4 linked regions of the Caldisphaera lagunensis DSM 15908 genome follow. The main gene of each other region encodes a partner of the protein of the gene in region 3 in a complex. Links are inferred from orthologs where the notes say so. Each region holds a gene or a part of one and is shown on either strand. Other genes may lie near its edges. The genes, in order: CALAG_RS06725, CALAG_RS04210, CALAG_RS01945 and CALAG_RS06710.

Region 1 (4,821 bases), 950 kb from region 3 along the record:
TGGGTTTATTTTCATTATGTTTCAACTCTACGCAATTTTGTTTTTTTATAAACTTAAATGGCTCAGAACTTCTTACATATATTTTTTTATTATTATATTGAAAACATTCTCCATAATCTAACTCTTTATCTATTGGATTTATAGGATTCCAACCTAGTGGATTTATTTTATAATCACTATTTATAATGCTTTGTGGTATAAATTCATTATAATCAAAAGATAATGTTTCCATTGGTTTACTAGGTATCTCAGAAATAAGCCCTCCTCCATTTAAGTTCAATTTATATGAATTACAACAATTCCAAGATAATTTGATTCCCATATCTAGATCTATGTCATAAATTTTGTTATTATTCGCTATGGCAGGAAAAGTTGGAATACTAAGAACTTTATTGCTAAATTTATTATTTTCAATAAAGATCTTATATAGGCTAAACCATTCTTCAAATAATCTTTTGTTTTCCATATCTTACTTCCCCATTTATTTCGATATGTTATTTTATATTATTCTCTTTCCTCCCTTTATATAAAAACGATAATGCTATTGAATCAAACATAATTACACAAAAATAATTATCACATATTCTATATATTTAATAAAATTTAATAAAATCAATATACATATGCTATAACAATACCGCCAGTTTTCTTAACTAACGCATCTTTATGTGTCATAACTCCTTGATTTGTTGATATTATTAAATGTCCCAAATCTCTACTTGCCAAAAATCTCCTCAAATTTTCTGGCAATCTTAATAATTCATTATATTTGATTGAAACTCTAGGTCTAACTGTTCCTATTTTATTTATTCTACCTAGTAATTGTATTTTGAACTTACCAAATCTCCCATCATCTATGTACTCAAATTCTCCTATATAACCTTCTTTTTGAAGAACCTTTAACACTGATGCTGAAAGTTTTGATGCTGGCATTAATATTACTTCTCTTTCACCTCTAAGCTCTGCATTCATTATTGATGATAAATGACCAGATAAAACATCTACCATTTCCTATCACCTACTTATATTTTTTAAAACCTAATGTTGGGGCTACCTCCCTAAAACATTGCCTACACAAATATAAACCGTATTTTTGTATAACTGCATCCCTAGTTCCACATCTTTGACATCTTTGGGCCCCTCTACCCATGCTTTTCATTTTTGGTGGCTTATACTTTCCCATCCATATCACCTCATATAAATGTTACCCCAAATTCTTTACTAAGTAATACCATCGTTTCTTCAGGCTTAACCCTATGCCTTAAAGGTAGATCAGAAGTTTTTATTTTTCTCTTTTCTATCCTATAGCCTGGTTTCTCAACAGTTATTATTACATCCATACCTACGATTCCTATTTCTGGGTCATATCTTGCTCCAGGCAACAATATATATTCAGTTATCCCAAAACCTACATTACCAAACTTATCAATGCTGCTTTTCTTAATTCTATAACCTACAGCTTCTAGAGCTTTCTTTAAAAATGCATAAGCTTTTTCCCTTCTTAAAGTTACCATTGTTGCTATATTTTCACCCTTTCTTACTCCAAAGGCCCTAACAGTTTTCTTTGCAGCCCTTAATGATGCTTTTTGGCCTGTTAACTGAGTCAATAATTCTTGTACTTTCACTAATTTTTCACCACCTTGGCCTAAAGCTATATTTACTGTTACTTTTGTTATCCTTGGTTTGGTCATAGGATTTTCTTCCCATGACTTTAATATTTTATTTACCTCATCTTCGCTTAATGCTATGCTCATAATTCTATCTCACCTGGTAAAGATATAACTGGTTTTTCTTTGCCTACAATTAATATATAATCAAGAATCGTCTGTATCTTCCTTCCACTCTTTCCTTCTAAAGTTACTGTACTGCTCTTTCTTCCCCATTGTTTATTTACTGAAACAATCTTCCCTAATTTTCCTACGTTCTTACCCCATATAACCAATGCGTAATCTCCTATTTGAAAAGGTATGTGCTCCTTTATTTCTTGATTTGGTAAGGTTATTAGCAATGTATCTAGTGTTTTATAAGGAACTTCTTTCTTTTCACCTTCTTTAAATTTCACTAAAATATTACGCCCCCCACTTAGGTTTAATTGTAAATTACCTCCTTTGACTATAGTCTTATTTTCAATCCTTACTGGCTTAAGACTTGCTTCTTCCTTAGTTATTTTATAAAGCCCTAGATAATCTGTTGGATATGGTATTACTCTATAATATTCGTCGTTCTCAGGTATCTCTAAAACATCCATAACACTGAGTGGGTATTTATAATCGTTAACAACTCTTCCGTCAACCTTAATTTTATTTTCATTAATAATCTTAATAGCTTCTTTACCCGTTTCGGCATATTTTAACATATCCCTCAAAACTACTAATAAAGGCAAACTTTGTTCAGCATTATGAGGTCCAGGTGATGGTTTAGGAGTCCACGGCCTTAATTTCCTCTCAATAGGCCAAAATGGAGGAGCTGCTATACCCTTAATAGACCTTGTTCCTCCCATGTTACCCATTTGTCTTCACCTCTTTTTCTTCTGTGCTTTTTTCTTCACTTGATTCCTGAGCCTTAGCAAATTCACTTTGTGTTTCCTGCATCTTTCCTCCTCTCCTCTGCACAATTTTCTTTCTTTCCTCATCTTTTAAATCTAAATCAATTATTTCCAAATTCCAAGGTCTAATTTTCACTGGTATTTCAGTTCCATCTGCTTTTTTCCTTTTAATTCCCTCTATTTTTACAAACAATCTCTTTAAATCAACCTCAGTGACCTTTCCAGTTTTACCTTTATGAGTTCCTTTCACAACTCTAACCTTATCTCCTACTTTTACTGGTAAATTTCTAATTCCGAATTTATTTCTTAATTCTTTACTTAATTTAACTGTAACTAGTTTATGCCTCAAATGTAAAGGCATATTAAATAAGTACTTCCTTTGTTTCTTTGGAATAGATGAACTTATCATTTAAATCACCTCATATAATTGATGTTGCAAGCTTTGCAACCGTAGGCCACCTTTCTGCTACTTCTTTTGGTATAGCCCCTCTTATTTCACTCCCTTTTGGAGTTCCATCAGGATTAACTAAAACTAGTGCATTATCATTAAAGGATATCCAAGTACCATCTGATCTCTTATAAGGTCTTTTCTGCCTTATGACAACAGCATAGCTAATCTGCTTTCTAACTTGGGGGGTTCCTTTTTTTATTGAAACAACAACTAAATCTCCTACAGTTGCCCTTCCCAATCTTCTTACTCTAGTTTTTACTAAAGGTACGTCTACTATCAAAGCTTCTTTTGCCCCACTATTATCTGCAACTAACGCAACTGAACCCACTTGAAGGCCTGCGCTAAATCCTCTTCTCGAGAGCACTGCGCCATATTTCTTTTTCTTTGGCATTTATCATCACACCCCTACTTATATTTTACCTAATATTACAAACTTAATAGTTTTTGATAAAGGTTTTGTTTCTCCAATTACTACCTTATCTCCTTCCTTTATATCTAAGCATTCAGGCACATGAACTAGTTTCTTTGTTTTTCTCCACTCATACCTTTTATATTTACGCTCATAATATAGATACTCATGCCTTACTACTGCACTTCCCTTAGCCCTAAATTTTTCAACAATACCCTCTAACAGTACCCCTCTAACCCTAAGTGATCCATGCCATGGACAATTTGGATCACTGCAACTTTTTGAGGGTGGACTAACCCCAGGTATCTGTAAATTCTTTATTGCTTTTTGTTCTGGCATTAAACTTACACCCATCGCGATTCCTCATTTTACCGCACATCAAAAAGTAAAAAATGATACTTATAAACTCTATTGGAGCCTTTCGCATGGTCTTCTAAACATCACTCTATTTAAAGATATTCTTATTTTATAAATTTGAAAAAATCTATAAAAGGCTATATCTTAATTTTTTTTAAATTTAATGTGTATCTTAAAAAATAAATTGAAATTTTTATAAACTTTTTAAGATCATTTTAAGATTTTCTTAATCCTATCTTCAGGCCTACCAATCAAGTTATCTCCTAATACAACAACCCTTTCATTATCAATCTTAATTTCAAATATTGCCCCCTTTTTTAATATAGTTGCCTTACCCTTATTAGTTTCTATAATGATTGTATTTTTTGTCTCATATAAAATTTTTCCACATTTACCTTCAATAGAAGGATCTAAATGCTTAACTATGCAAACATATAAGCCTATTATTTCATGATATATTAAATTTTTCTTATTTATTTTCAAAAAAGATCACATTTATTTATTATTAGCTTTTTTCTTTTCATTAAGTAATGTTAAAATCCTTGCCTTATTCTTCTTAAGCTGTTTTATTCTGGCCGGATTATCTAGAGAGCCTGTTGATGCTTTATGTCTTAACACTGTTAACTCAGTATTTATATCATTTAACGTCTTCTTTACTTCTTCTTCTTGCATTTTCTTTAAATCATTCATTTTGAGCCTGTATTTCCCCACCTTCCTCAACCTCCTCTTCTTTAATTTCTTCTATCATTTCCTCTAATTTTTCCTGGCCCTCGGTAGATTTAATTTCTTCTACTTGCTCCTTTAATGATTGAACAACATTCTTTATTTCATCTTCACCTTTTTCATATATGTGAGGCATAGAAGCCTGTTGTTTGACTATAATAATTCTCACCCCATAAATTCCTTGAGGTAGTTTAGCATGGGCAACAGCCTTGTCTACATATTGATCTACAATATCCCCTGTTTTAATAACTTTCCCCATTTGAAGCTTTTCAAATTTTGCTCTCTCGTTAGTTAGCTTACCACTTATAACTATTTCTGCGCCAATTGCACCTGCTT
Region 2 (4,920 bases), 450 kb from region 3 along the record:
AAATTTAATAAGATTTAAAAAATTAAATTATTGTGGTGAACAGTTTGGTTTATGAAAGAGATTTTATAGGTTATGGAGAAAATCATTTAGATTTTAAATGGCCAGGTAATAAGAGGTTAGCAGTAAACCTTGTTTTCAATTATGAATGCGGATCTGAGCATTCATATAATGTAGATGGCATAGTAGAATCAGTTGGAGAGTTTCCTCCAATAGATATAAAAGAGAGAGATGTTGGGTTGGAAAGCGTTTATGAATATGGAACCAGGGTTGCTATTTGGAGGATTTTGAAAGTATTAAATGATTATAATGTTAAGGCTTCCTTCTTTGCGGTTGCTCACACATTGGAATTAAATCCTATAGCTGCAAAGGCAATTGTTAATCAAGGTCATGAAATAGTAGATCATGGATTAAGATGGTTCGAAAATTATAGGCTAAGTTATGATGAAGAAAAAAGACAAATAGAGAAATCTGTAGAAATAATAGAAAAAATTACCGGATATAAACCAAAAGGATTTTACGCAAGGGAACCTAGCGTGAATACGATAGATATTGTTAAAGATCTTGGTTTTATGTATGATTCTGATGCATATAATGATGATTTGCCATATTATTATAAAGGGTTTCTAATAATACCCTATACTCCTGATGTTAACGATTTTCACTTCTTATATCCAATGAATAGGTTTAGTACAGCTGAAGAATTTTTCTCATATGCAAAAGACGCATTTGATCAACTTTATGAAGAATCTAAATATGAGCCTAAAATGATGAGCATTGGTATGCATGTTAGGATAATAGGCAGACCTGGTAGGATTAAAGCTTTAAAAGATTTCTTAAATTATATAAAATCCTTTGATGTTTGGATAGCTAAAAGGGAAGAAATTGCTGAATTTTGGCTAAATAATTTTAAATTAAATAAATAAAAATTGAAAAGAGAAACTTTTTATTTTTAGATAATATCATGCGATAAATTTAATTAAAATTATTTGTAGAGCTTTATTTGCATAAATTATGCTAACAATTCCTTCTGTTATCCTTGCTATGGTAGATCAAAGTTAAAAAGTAAAGGTAAAAGAGTAAGATCATTGTATAATTTAGCATAGTTTTTAAGTTTTTGTTATCCATTTTTTTACAGGAATTTGAAGTTTCTCTATTTCAATCTGAAAAGATTTAGAAATTTCATTATAATTTTAACAAAAATAAAAGCTAAGAAGGGATAGTATTAAAGGTATAAACAAGTAATCCATTAATAAATATTGATTAAAAATGCCTTTATTAATTAGGCAGGTAAATATATTGGATTACTAAGAGTCGAAACTCTCTTTTCTTTTTCTAGAATATTTCTTATAAACTTAGGTACATTAAACATATGGGCATGTGATTCGTTATCATAGTATCTATTTTTACCTTCAGCCATTTTATTGATCATGTTATCTACATCTAAGTTTTTAACATTTTCAACATTAATGTCATTTGATGCTATTACAAAACCCCAAATTCCTTCAAAACTCCTTATGTAAGAATAATAAGAAGTGGCATATTTAAACACACTCTTAATTGTATTAAATATTACTGCATGTACTGTTGGTGTTAAAACTGGACTGGTTGATTGGGTAACAAAAATTCCATTCTTTTCCAACTTATTTACTATTTTGTTATAAAATTCTCTTGTGTAAAGTCTAACTGCCGGCCCTGCTTCTTCTGGGTCAACTAAATCTGAGATTATTACATCAAATTTTTCATCAGTATTATCTATATAATGTTCTGCATCGTCTATAATGACCTTCACTTTGCTATTATAAAATGAATATTGATGCCATTCAGGCAAATACTTTTTACAAACCTCAACCACTTGATCATCTATATCTACCATAATTACTTTTTCAACTGACTTAAATCTCAATGCCTCTCTTGCTGTTGCCCCTTCTCCACCACCTAAAATTAATACCTTTTTTGGATTACCATTTAATATCATTGCTGGATGGACTAATGATTCGTGATAGACAAATTCATCATACAAGGAAGATTGAATTTTTCCGTCTATAACTAAGGCCTTACCTAAATCAACATAATCTACTATTATCCATTTCTGAAATTTTGACTGACCAAATGCATAAACTTTGTTAACAGCATGCATATGAGCAGTTCCTGGGGTACTCCATTCAATAATCCAATGCCATGGATAATTTGTTGACATACCTCTCACTCAATTAAGATAACTAGGTTTAGAAATAAAAGTTTTCTGAGATTCAATTAAAGTAAGTAGAAAGCCTTGCTGGTCGGGATTAATGCCCACTTATGCCTTCAATTATGGAAACAAATGTATAGACACATTAAGATATATGGTAGTAGAGGAGCAATTTGAAACAGAATTGAGCTAACCGGAAGGTTAGTCGTATCGATGGGGGGATCCCTTGGAGGGTCAGTCTATAAGAACTGCATTAACTATACCGTCTTGACCTGGTCTTGATGTTACCCTTGCTTTTCCATCACTTGTTTGTATAATTGCTCCTTTTGTTATTATATTTCTTTTTGCATATTCTCTATTTGATGGAGTTGACAGAACATTTAATATCTTAGTTACCTTTGCTTTTCCATTTTTGTCAGTAACTATTGCCTTGGAAACTTTCCTTAGAGATACTTTAGCATTACCTCCCATAACTCTTTTTATTACTTTCTCATCGTTTTCTTGTAAAACGACTGGAACAAAAATCTCTCCCATAGCATATCTTCTTTTCCTCTTATGAATTAAATGCCTCAATCCACCACTAGGTTTTTTTATGTCTCTATATTGGTAAACTCCCATTCTTTACCACCGAAAGCCTCGCGATTCATTGGTAAGAATATAAGCTTATAAACTTTAATTTTTGTTGATGTTTGTATTATAATGATTGCATTTTAAATTAAGTCTCCATTTATATTTTTATTAATTATTTACATTCTCTATAAAATAGGTTATATAATAAATAATCAACTTTATCTTTATCAAAATATTTCATTAAGATTCTTTTAGCATTTTCTTTCGCTTCATCCAAGCTCAATTCCATAGAATTTCTACCTATTATCCATAAAAGGCTATCTAAATGAATTTGAGGTATGTTGCTTAATTGAGAAACCTTATCCCATGCTTCTATAGCAATTTTAGGTTTTTTGAGTATCTCTTTATATGAGTTGCTTTCAATAATTCCGCTTGTATATGAAATGCATGATATTCTGACATCTATTGGCATAGGTATAACGATATTCAATGGTCTTAGTTCTCCTCTATTTTTTATAGCATAATAAGACATTTTTATTGAAAATGTTATTGTTTTCTTCCATTCTTTACTATTTAAGGATTTTGCAATTTCTTCCAATATTTTATTGGGTTTTTCTAATACAACTTCTGGTCTTTCTAAAATTTCTAACAATATATCTCTAGATCCTTTAACTACTTTTTCAATCCTCTTTATCTTTGCAGCTCTTCCAATAATTGATCCTTTGCAATCATTAATGAAATTTATTACGTTATTTATCGACTCTTCAAAATTTTTTGGTATATCTTTAGCAGACAAATATTCAGAAAAACATTTCCACCAATCTTCACCTTTCATTGTTAATTTATAACTTATTAGGGAAACAAGTAAGGAATAAATTGTTGCATAATTTTTTCCCACTTTTTCTTTAAGCTTTTGAATATAATCAAATTGAGGGTCTAATTTTTCTTCTAAAATTAAGACATTGTCTAACCCGAAGTTTTTTATTGAATCTGAAACTTTAATTAACCTCTCATTATTTATATTCAATTTTACCACAACCATCCAAAATTATTTACTTTTTTGTTATTATAATAAACCCCATAACCTTCATCTATTTTCCCTACAACGAAGCACCTTATGTTTAAATTTGAGCATTCTTCTAAAAAATAGTCTAAATTTTCTTCACTAACAGTAGCAGCAAAATTATAGTCTTCCCAGCTATATAATGCTTCCTCTTCGTGAATATAGTTATTAAGTAATGGATCTATTTCTATTGAATCAAGTAAAATTTTAACTCTACTTGATTCTGATATATTGTATAAGGTTGACATCCATCCATCGCTATTGTCCGAAGAAGATGTTGCATATTTATATATAGGAATATAAGCATTTATTTGAAAATCTGGTGTTATTGTTTTATTTAATATATTTTTATCGATTTCATTAATATTTATTTTATTTTCTAATAACTTTTGGGCTAATGAACCATAACCTAAATAACCTATTTGTATTAGGTAATCTCCTTTTTTTGCTCCACTTCTTTTTACATATTTTTTATTTTCCATTTTCCCTATAAAAACTACATCTATCCACGAATCATTTATTGATTTATTGCTATCTCCTTTTAAAACAATGCTTTTTAAATATTCTGATGCTTTACCAATACCTAATGATACTGATTTTAAAACATTTTCATCAGTTGCTCCTACACTATAAGATAATGCGATTGGTTTTCCTCCAGATACAATAACATCGCTTGCAGACGCCAAAGCTGCTTTAAACGACCAATCTTCATATGTCATCCATGGTAATTTGCTTCTCGACGATGCATATCCATCTATGTTAATTAAAAAATCTTCTAAAGGACATGCATCATAATCTTTGCACCATTCGTTTTTGCTATTTTTCATGACTTCATTAATTAGTTTTTGCCAATCTTCCAGTTTTTATCCCCTGTTAAAAGAAAATGTTTTTAAATTTAAAAAATCAATATTCAATAAAATATATTAGCAAGGATTAATAACGTAAAAGCGTAGGGGAATAAAAACGAAAAATCTGCCAATTCATATAGGAATTATACCTGATGGGAACAGAAGGTGGGCGAAAAGAAATGGAATGGATTATTTTACTGCATACAAGAATGGGTTTGATAATTTAAAAAGGATATTAGACAATATAATTG
Region 3 (4,727 bases):
TTGCTTATTTAGCCTTAAATGGAATGTATTATTTTTTTCTTCAATTCTATCATAAAAAGTTTTTATTAACTCATCCTTATCTGGTCTTGAAAGGCTGTCAAGCAAATTATTTAATATCTCTTCCGCTTTTGATCCCTCAATAATACTAGATATAACTAATATAGAGTTTCCATAATATCCCTCATATTGCTCTTCTATTATATTAAAATCTTCTTTTATAATATTTTTTAAGGAAGAAACTATCTTCTCCTTATCTTCAGTTGCATGTACAAAAACTCTTATTTCTAAGGATTTAATCAAAAATTTCCACCGAATAAGAAAAAGCGGTTAATTATTTTTCTCTAGTATTGAAATATCTAATATATTTACTTGCTTCATGGCCTTTTTTAAGCTTTCTTTCTTTCTCTTTCTTACTCCATTTATGGTTGTGCGTATTTGTTAAACCTCTATTCTTTGTTAATCCTCTCATTTTCTTTCCGGCATGAGTTAAGCCACGGTTTGGTCTGCCCGATCTGCTTGGGGAATTAAGTATCCATGAATAATCCTTATCATTTCTAATTGAAGGATTACTAGGATCAATTAAAATAACTTCATACCATTTATGGGTACCATCTTCTCCTACATAATAGCTACCTAACACTACTAAATCTGGATATCTATTTTGTGCCCTTTCTTCAGCTATAAGTCTAAGGCTTTTTCTTAATGTAATTGCATTAACACCCATTCTTTTAGGTCTTCTTCCAGATATTGGTCTCTGTTTTCTCATCCCTCCCTTTCTCACTTTAACTCTAACAACTATGACTCCTTGTTTTGCCTTATAACCTATCTCTCTAGCCCTGTTTAATCTAGTTGGTTTCTCTACTCTGACTATCGTGGGTTCACTTCTCCATTTAATCAATCGCTCTCTCATTAATGCTACATGCTCGTTTTCGTATGGTTTTTTCCATGCGCTTGCGATGTAATGATACATAGATTTAGACATAACCTTCTACCTCAACATTTATTTTATCTTTCTTCTATACTCTAAGTTACAAGAGGAATTTTTAAAGTTAATTGGTAAATTCAAAATATTTATAGAAATTATAAAGATTTTATGTAAGAGGATATCCTATTTTCAAGTTTTTCTTTGTTTGTTTGACCTACTATAGAATCAACAACTTCACCATTTACTATAATTAAAATTGATGGTATATGCTTTACCTTATACTTATCGGCAATAGCATAGCTGGAGTCAACGTCAACTTTTCCATAAAAAACGTTTGGAACTATATGTTGAGAAGCTACTTCCCTAAATGTTTGTAAAAATGATATGCATGGACCGCACCATTCTGCTGTAAAGAATAAGAAAACTAGTTTATTTTTATTTATTATTTCGTTAAAATTATCTGATTTAACTTCAACAACTATTTCTTTCAAAGAATTTTCTAGTGCTTCAGCTTTTGACATCAATAACCTTGAAAGTTCTTTTCCTAAATTTTCTGCATTTTCATTGACCAATTTCTCTCCTATTAAATAAATTTACATTAACTAGATTAAATATATTCTTTCAGGAGCTTTGATTTATACGATCATATAAAAAGCAAAAGCCACCATTTATTACATGAAGTAATCTAGGTTATTTATATTAGCTTTGAAGGTTCTTTATTTTATTTTAGTATTTATATCTTTTGTTAAAATAAATTAATTGTTATTTTACGATTAGGAATTAATATAAACAAATTATTTTAAATAGTTAAAAAGATTAGTCTTATTTCTCCTAAAAGATTTTATTTGATTCTAAATACGCTTTTATGTTTATTTAATAATATATAGAATTCATTTTGCTTTATATGAAAATCAGAGGTTAGAAGTACTTGGCAACTAAAAAGGCGCCGGGGGAGGGACTCGAACCCTCGACCGCCCGGTTAACAGCCGGGCGCTCTACCTGCTGAGCTACCCCGGCTTGCCTAGAATTGGAGTTAATAATTTGGGTTTAAAGACTTTGCTAACATTATTTTTGCAATTAATTTTTATATTTGTGTCTTAACAATTAAGCGTTTTTTGAGAGGCTACGTTAAAATATTTTTAATAGTAAATTAATGTAATATATTTCTAATTATTAACTTAAACAAAAATAATTTTCTTTTATTTTTTAATAAACATAAATTTTATAAATTATATATATAAATAATTCACATAAAATTTATGACTATAAAATTATCGATAAAATTTAATTTTTCAATGAAATTAGCTTAGAATTTTTTCTACTTTTCCAAGGATTTGTGCCTTTCCACCTGTAGGCTTTACTAATAGTGCTCCACAAGATAAGCATCTTGCTGAAAATGAAGAGTGACTATAAACAATTTGCTTATGTCCACAATTTGGGCATTCTACGATAAGGAACCTACTTCTTGGTTGTGGTACTAATAATCTATTCCTTAATAAGCTTGATTTCATAAGAATCACCTTGTGGGTTCTACAAGCTCAATCTTCTTAAGTCTTATGCCTAGTATTGTTCTCTTATAGCCACATTTACTACATGTTATAAGTAATGTGATCTTCTTAGTTGTCTTAGCAAATCTCTTCTGTTCAGGCTTTCTTTTACTACCATAACCTTTGTTTTTCCTTAAATACCTTCTTTGGCCTTCAGACAATGTTCTCCTCTTTCCTGATTTATAAAGCGCTACACTATGCTCTGTATGTTCATTACATTTAGGGCAATAGGTTCTTATCTTCTTTGGAAACTTCATTCTGGACTCACGCTCACTATTCCTGTATTGGCTTAGAAAAAGTACCTTATTAATCTTTCTTTTGTTTATTAATGATGCTATACGATAAAGTAGTTACAGGATCTACGTATTTTAAGGATGAAAGCAATATTGCTTCTTCTAATGGAATCAATGATATTTCATTTTTTTCAATGAATTTTCCATTAGGTAACGATATACCCCTATTGAATTTCACTAACACAAACTCTCCAAATGAAATTATGCTCCCTGATAAATATAATGAATAGTTATTTTTAATTGAATTCATTATATTTAAAAAATCCTTATCTATACCCTGATATGTAGAAGAATCTATATCTTCTATTCTTGCTTCAGCTATGAGGTTTGATATATTAATTATTATATCATAGAATTTTTTGCACAACTCTAAATCATTAGTGCAATATGTACTCCATAACCTTCTCGAATCTTTGATATCATCAGCATTAAGTTGTTCATGAATTCCAATTGCAGCCTTGTATGGGCCACCAGCCGGTATTTTTTCTGACAACTAGATTCCCTCCCAATATATTTAAGTAGCCTTTAGTAGCTAAATAAATAGCATGCTGTGAAGGAATGCTAAGTTCTTCATTTTTTCTAAACTCGATATTAATTCCTAGGATTTTGAGTTTTTGCAGATCCTTTAAGGCCTTTACCTCTATTTCTCCATAAAATGGCGAAAGCCATTTACCTAATTTAAATTCTCCGCAAATAGGAACAACAAGCAATGATGATTTGCCATTTAATGTTCCAGGTATTCTAGTTAATCTACTTGGATCTTGTGTTACCATAGAGTCTATTTCTACTCTTATATTTTCTATGGCGTTTTTTATTTCGACAGCATCTACCTCTTTAATTCCATAACTTGCGATTAACCCTCTCCAACCAGGATCTTTTGGCGAAGGAGGAGCAGATTTTTTCCCTTTTGATGATTTAGGAAAAATTATTTCTAAGTCTAAATCTTGGGCCATTACAAATTTCGCAATTTCAGCTCTTTCTTCTCTTCCTAATAGTCTGCAATTCTCACAAATACCTCTTACATGATATCCTCTATTACCAGTAAAGTAAATTTGATGATATCCTCCAAAATAATTATTTATCATAGATGCAATAGTCTCAGCATATTTTAACCCCTTTTCTATACATAAATCGTCAGTAATATCATCTTGAGTTTGACAGCTCTTATCATGATCAAGATCTATATCAAACAAAAGATCTGACCCTTTCCAGCCTTTTTCTTCCATAGAATTAGCTTCTGGTAAATCATAGATGCCTATTGAATAATAAACATGTTTTGGTGTACTTTTAATTAAAAAATCGTAAAATTTTTGTTGATTATCAAATGATAAATGTCTAATGTATGATTGCTTATCAAATGGTTGGATAGCGAATTCTCTTCTTTCTATATCCTTCGGTAAAATTAGAGGGGGTATGAGTGAATAATATTCTTTATAAAGATATTTTATTGTTTGCTCTCCTTTCCACTCCTTTATTTTAATTTCTCTTTCTTCTTGAACCATTTTTATTCCTTCATTTTAAAATAATATTTATAAGAATTTATAAAGTGTTTAGCTAATGATAAAATTTAGTTTGTTAAACATGAATATTGTGGAATTATTTATTTTTAATTTGTATTTTTAATTTGTAGAAAAATATTGTAAATGCAATAAATCTAAAATAGTGGTAGAAACAATTTTATATATTGGTGAAAATTGTGAAAATAAAATTTAAAGAGCCTAGAACTTGGAGATACATCATAGGATCTATTGAAAAAATTATTGATGAAGGTGTTTTTACAATAAATGAAGAAGGACTTCACTTTAGGGCATTAGATACAAGTAGAATTGTAATGATTGACTTTATCTATCCTAAATCGTCATTTGAAGAATTTGATGTTGATAAGGAAGAAAACATAGGAGTTTCATTTTCAACATTATCAGATATTTTAAAGAGAGCTGAAAAAGATGATGAGCTTGAGAT
Region 4 (3,467 bases), 950 kb from region 3 along the record:
GAACCCACTTGAAGGCCTGCGCTAAATCCTCTTCTCGAGAGCACTGCGCCATATTTCTTTTTCTTTGGCATTTATCATCACACCCCTACTTATATTTTACCTAATATTACAAACTTAATAGTTTTTGATAAAGGTTTTGTTTCTCCAATTACTACCTTATCTCCTTCCTTTATATCTAAGCATTCAGGCACATGAACTAGTTTCTTTGTTTTTCTCCACTCATACCTTTTATATTTACGCTCATAATATAGATACTCATGCCTTACTACTGCACTTCCCTTAGCCCTAAATTTTTCAACAATACCCTCTAACAGTACCCCTCTAACCCTAAGTGATCCATGCCATGGACAATTTGGATCACTGCAACTTTTTGAGGGTGGACTAACCCCAGGTATCTGTAAATTCTTTATTGCTTTTTGTTCTGGCATTAAACTTACACCCATCGCGATTCCTCATTTTACCGCACATCAAAAAGTAAAAAATGATACTTATAAACTCTATTGGAGCCTTTCGCATGGTCTTCTAAACATCACTCTATTTAAAGATATTCTTATTTTATAAATTTGAAAAAATCTATAAAAGGCTATATCTTAATTTTTTTTAAATTTAATGTGTATCTTAAAAAATAAATTGAAATTTTTATAAACTTTTTAAGATCATTTTAAGATTTTCTTAATCCTATCTTCAGGCCTACCAATCAAGTTATCTCCTAATACAACAACCCTTTCATTATCAATCTTAATTTCAAATATTGCCCCCTTTTTTAATATAGTTGCCTTACCCTTATTAGTTTCTATAATGATTGTATTTTTTGTCTCATATAAAATTTTTCCACATTTACCTTCAATAGAAGGATCTAAATGCTTAACTATGCAAACATATAAGCCTATTATTTCATGATATATTAAATTTTTCTTATTTATTTTCAAAAAAGATCACATTTATTTATTATTAGCTTTTTTCTTTTCATTAAGTAATGTTAAAATCCTTGCCTTATTCTTCTTAAGCTGTTTTATTCTGGCCGGATTATCTAGAGAGCCTGTTGATGCTTTATGTCTTAACACTGTTAACTCAGTATTTATATCATTTAACGTCTTCTTTACTTCTTCTTCTTGCATTTTCTTTAAATCATTCATTTTGAGCCTGTATTTCCCCACCTTCCTCAACCTCCTCTTCTTTAATTTCTTCTATCATTTCCTCTAATTTTTCCTGGCCCTCGGTAGATTTAATTTCTTCTACTTGCTCCTTTAATGATTGAACAACATTCTTTATTTCATCTTCACCTTTTTCATATATGTGAGGCATAGAAGCCTGTTGTTTGACTATAATAATTCTCACCCCATAAATTCCTTGAGGTAGTTTAGCATGGGCAACAGCCTTGTCTACATATTGATCTACAATATCCCCTGTTTTAATAACTTTCCCCATTTGAAGCTTTTCAAATTTTGCTCTCTCGTTAGTTAGCTTACCACTTATAACTATTTCTGCGCCAATTGCACCTGCTTCAATTATTCTTCTTAAAGTTGCCATTGCTACTCTCCTAAAATGATATCCCATTTCTAAAGATCTAGCAACTCTAAACGCTTGAATTCTTGCATCTAATTCTGTGTTATCTGGCTGGCTAACAGTTACTTGAACGTTCTCTAATCCAAAAACCTTTTGAAAAACACCTTGTAATCTCCTAATTGTAGCCCCTTTTCTCCCTATAATAAGTGCAGGCCTTTCAGCATATATATGGATCCTGGTACCTAGTCCACTTTGTATTATATGTACCCCAGAATAACCTGCAGTATAGAAATTCTGAGCCAAATACTCATCTATTTTGGCTCTAAGCATTGCCTGATCCAAGAAATATTTCTTTATTCTAGACATAATCTTAACCCTCCATTCTAACTATTATTTCAATATTAGATCTAAATTTCCTAAGTATATCAGCTCTACCAAAGGCCCTAGGCATTGCCCTTTTCAATGTAAGGCCTTTGCTTACTCCAATATGATATATAACTAATTTATCAATCTCTAGTCCTTTATTATCAGCATTGTTCTCAACATTCCTTAGCAAATTTAAAACATACGTTGCTGCTTTTATTGGATATCTTCCAGATGGTACCCCCCATCTATCGCTCAAACCTCTTCTATGCGAAACTTTTTTATTTGATCTTCTAAATGGTAATGGTTCTTTTTGTTTTATTACGTTTTCCAAAAATCTCTCTGCCTTTTTTAGATTCATCCCATTTATTGCATTGGCAATTTCAACAATTACTTTTGGATGCACAGGAACTTCCCTTATAACAGCCTTTGCAACCTTACTTTCATCTTGTAATTTTACAGAATAATTCCACTGTGGCATAGTATTCACCTCACACCTTTGCAGCTACATGCAAGCTGCTCTTTGAAGCCTTTAATCCTGGCTCTCCATGATGGACTGTTTTTGTTGTATGGCTATATTCTCCAAGCCTATGCCCTATCATTTCCGGTATTATCTTTACAGGCACAAATTCTTTACCATTATACACAGCTATAGTTAAACCAATCATTTCCGGCAAAATAACTAAGTCTCTAACGTGAGTCTTAATTACTACATTTTCCTTGCTAGGATCTTGCTGCATAATTTTTCTTAGTGCTCTTATTTTTGATAAAAGGATTTTTTGGGATGGTGTAAACCCTCTAGCCAAGCTTCTCCTTGACCTAGAAGGAAATAATTTAACAAGCTCATCCATAGGCATATTTAATAATTCTTCCAAAGTCTTCCCTCTGTATTTAAATCGTTTCCATTCTGGTTTCAGCTCTATTGACATTCCTTTCACCTAACTGGCGCTCTCACTTACTAGCAATTCCTAGTTATTTAAATGCCTTTAAAAATCCTTTTATGCTATTATGAAATAAAAATAATATTGTTAATTTTTTAAAAGTTTTTATTAATTTAGTATGTTGGAACCTCAAATTGTTTAATTCTTACTTGAGTAACAACATCAATAGATTCTAATACAGATTTTAATTTATCAACATCAATAGAACTTTGGCTCGTATCAATTATAAAAGTACATTCTCCTTCCTCTCTTCTTGTTATCGATGTACACCTATTCGAAATAATATCAATTTTATATTCTGCTAATTTGTCAATAACCTTTGCTAGCGAGCCAGGTTTGTCAATCATATCAACATTTAATTCTAATACCTTAGCATTTTCAGATAATATTGGATTTATTACTATTTCTTTCTTATCACCATCAGCCAATAATGCAACTAGCATACCAGGCTCTATTCCCAAATTTTCCCTCATAGTCTGAGGTATTGTTATTCTTCCTTTTGAATCGACCTTAACTATACCGGTTATTCTATTACTTGACATATCATACACCTCATCCAAATTAATCCAACTAAATTTATGCTATCCGTATAAAAAAGGTTAAGAAGTAGGTATAAAATTTTACTTTTTATAACAGTTTTTAATTTAAAATAAAAAA

What was found.
Region 1: CALAG_RS01945 (region 3) and CALAG_RS06725 share a complex: the UniProt entries of both Methanocaldococcus jannaschii proteins name them as parts of the 30S ribosomal subunit. The link is inferred for Caldisphaera lagunensis DSM 15908 from one-to-one orthologs.
Region 2: CALAG_RS01945 (region 3) and CALAG_RS04210 share a complex: the UniProt entries of both Methanocaldococcus jannaschii proteins name them as parts of the 30S ribosomal subunit. The link is inferred for Caldisphaera lagunensis DSM 15908 from one-to-one orthologs.
Region 4: CALAG_RS01945 (region 3) and CALAG_RS06710 share a complex: the UniProt entries of both Methanocaldococcus jannaschii proteins name them as parts of the 30S ribosomal subunit. The link is inferred for Caldisphaera lagunensis DSM 15908 from one-to-one orthologs.

What each region holds. Positions count from the first base shown.
Region 1 is NC_019791.1:1,357,559-1,362,379, reverse strand. What follows is about bases 2,076-4,821. They hold CALAG_RS06725 (30S ribosomal protein S17), read right to left. Parts: upstream 3,745-4,821; coding sequence 3,406-3,744; downstream 2,076-3,405. Other genes in these bases: CALAG_RS06710 (30S ribosomal protein S3), read right to left, coding at 4,445-4,821; rpmC (50S ribosomal protein L29), read right to left, coding at 4,258-4,452; CALAG_RS06720 (ribonuclease P protein component 1), read right to left, coding at 3,973-4,245; CALAG_RS06730 (50S ribosomal protein L14), read right to left, coding at 2,965-3,387; rplX (50S ribosomal protein L24), read right to left, coding at 2,502-2,954. Outside these bases: CALAG_RS06760 (hypothetical protein), read right to left, coding at 1-466; CALAG_RS06755 (30S ribosomal protein S8), read right to left, coding at 613-1,008; CALAG_RS06750 (30S ribosomal protein S14), read right to left, coding at 1,019-1,183; CALAG_RS06745 (50S ribosomal protein L5), read right to left, coding at 1,194-1,754; more of CALAG_RS06740, read right to left, coding at 1,751-2,075. UniProt on the Methanocaldococcus jannaschii protein: One of the primary rRNA binding proteins, it binds specifically to the 5'-end of 16S ribosomal RNA.
Region 2 is NC_019791.1:855,928-860,847, forward strand. What follows is about bases 1,115-3,959. They hold CALAG_RS04210 (30S ribosomal protein S8e), read right to left. Parts: upstream 2,807-3,959; coding sequence 2,423-2,806; downstream 1,115-2,422. Other genes in these bases: speE (polyamine aminopropyltransferase), read right to left, coding at 1,280-2,197; CALAG_RS04215 (N-glycosylase/DNA lyase), read right to left, coding at 2,931-3,785; CALAG_RS04220 (thiamine-phosphate kinase), read right to left, coding at 3,788-3,959. Outside these bases: CALAG_RS04200 (polysaccharide deacetylase family protein), read left to right, coding at 45-923; more of CALAG_RS04220, read right to left, coding at 3,960-4,648; uppS (polyprenyl diphosphate synthase), read left to right, coding at 4,815-4,920.
Region 3 is NC_019791.1:408,986-413,712, reverse strand. The notes cover bases 832-3,483. They hold CALAG_RS01945 (30S ribosomal protein S27e), read right to left. Parts: upstream 2,437-3,483; coding sequence 2,227-2,436; downstream 832-2,226. Other genes in these bases: priS (DNA primase small subunit PriS), read right to left, coding at 3,203-3,483; CALAG_RS01935 (hypothetical protein), read right to left, coding at 2,779-3,258; CALAG_RS01940 (50S ribosomal protein L44e), read right to left, coding at 2,442-2,729; CALAG_RS01955 (thioredoxin family protein), read right to left, coding at 1,081-1,497; CALAG_RS01960 (50S ribosomal protein L15e), read right to left, coding at 832-982. Outside these bases: CALAG_RS01965 (RNA-binding domain-containing protein), read right to left, coding at 1-300; more of CALAG_RS01960, read right to left, coding at 332-831; more of priS, read right to left, coding at 3,484-4,267; pcn (proliferating cell nuclear antigen (pcna)), read left to right, coding at 4,462-4,727.
Region 4 is NC_019791.1:1,355,597-1,359,063, reverse strand. The notes cover bases 1-2,994. They hold CALAG_RS06710 (30S ribosomal protein S3), read right to left. Parts: upstream 1,873-2,994; coding sequence 1,129-1,872; downstream 1-1,128. Other genes in these bases: CALAG_RS06695 (AbrB/MazE/SpoVT family DNA-binding domain-containing protein), read right to left, coding at 2,924-2,994; CALAG_RS06700 (30S ribosomal protein S19), read right to left, coding at 2,361-2,798; rplV (50S ribosomal protein L22), read right to left, coding at 1,877-2,350; rpmC (50S ribosomal protein L29), read right to left, coding at 942-1,136; CALAG_RS06720 (ribonuclease P protein component 1), read right to left, coding at 657-929. Also shown: more of CALAG_RS06695, read right to left, coding at 2,995-3,352. UniProt on the Methanocaldococcus jannaschii protein: Binds the lower part of the 30S subunit head.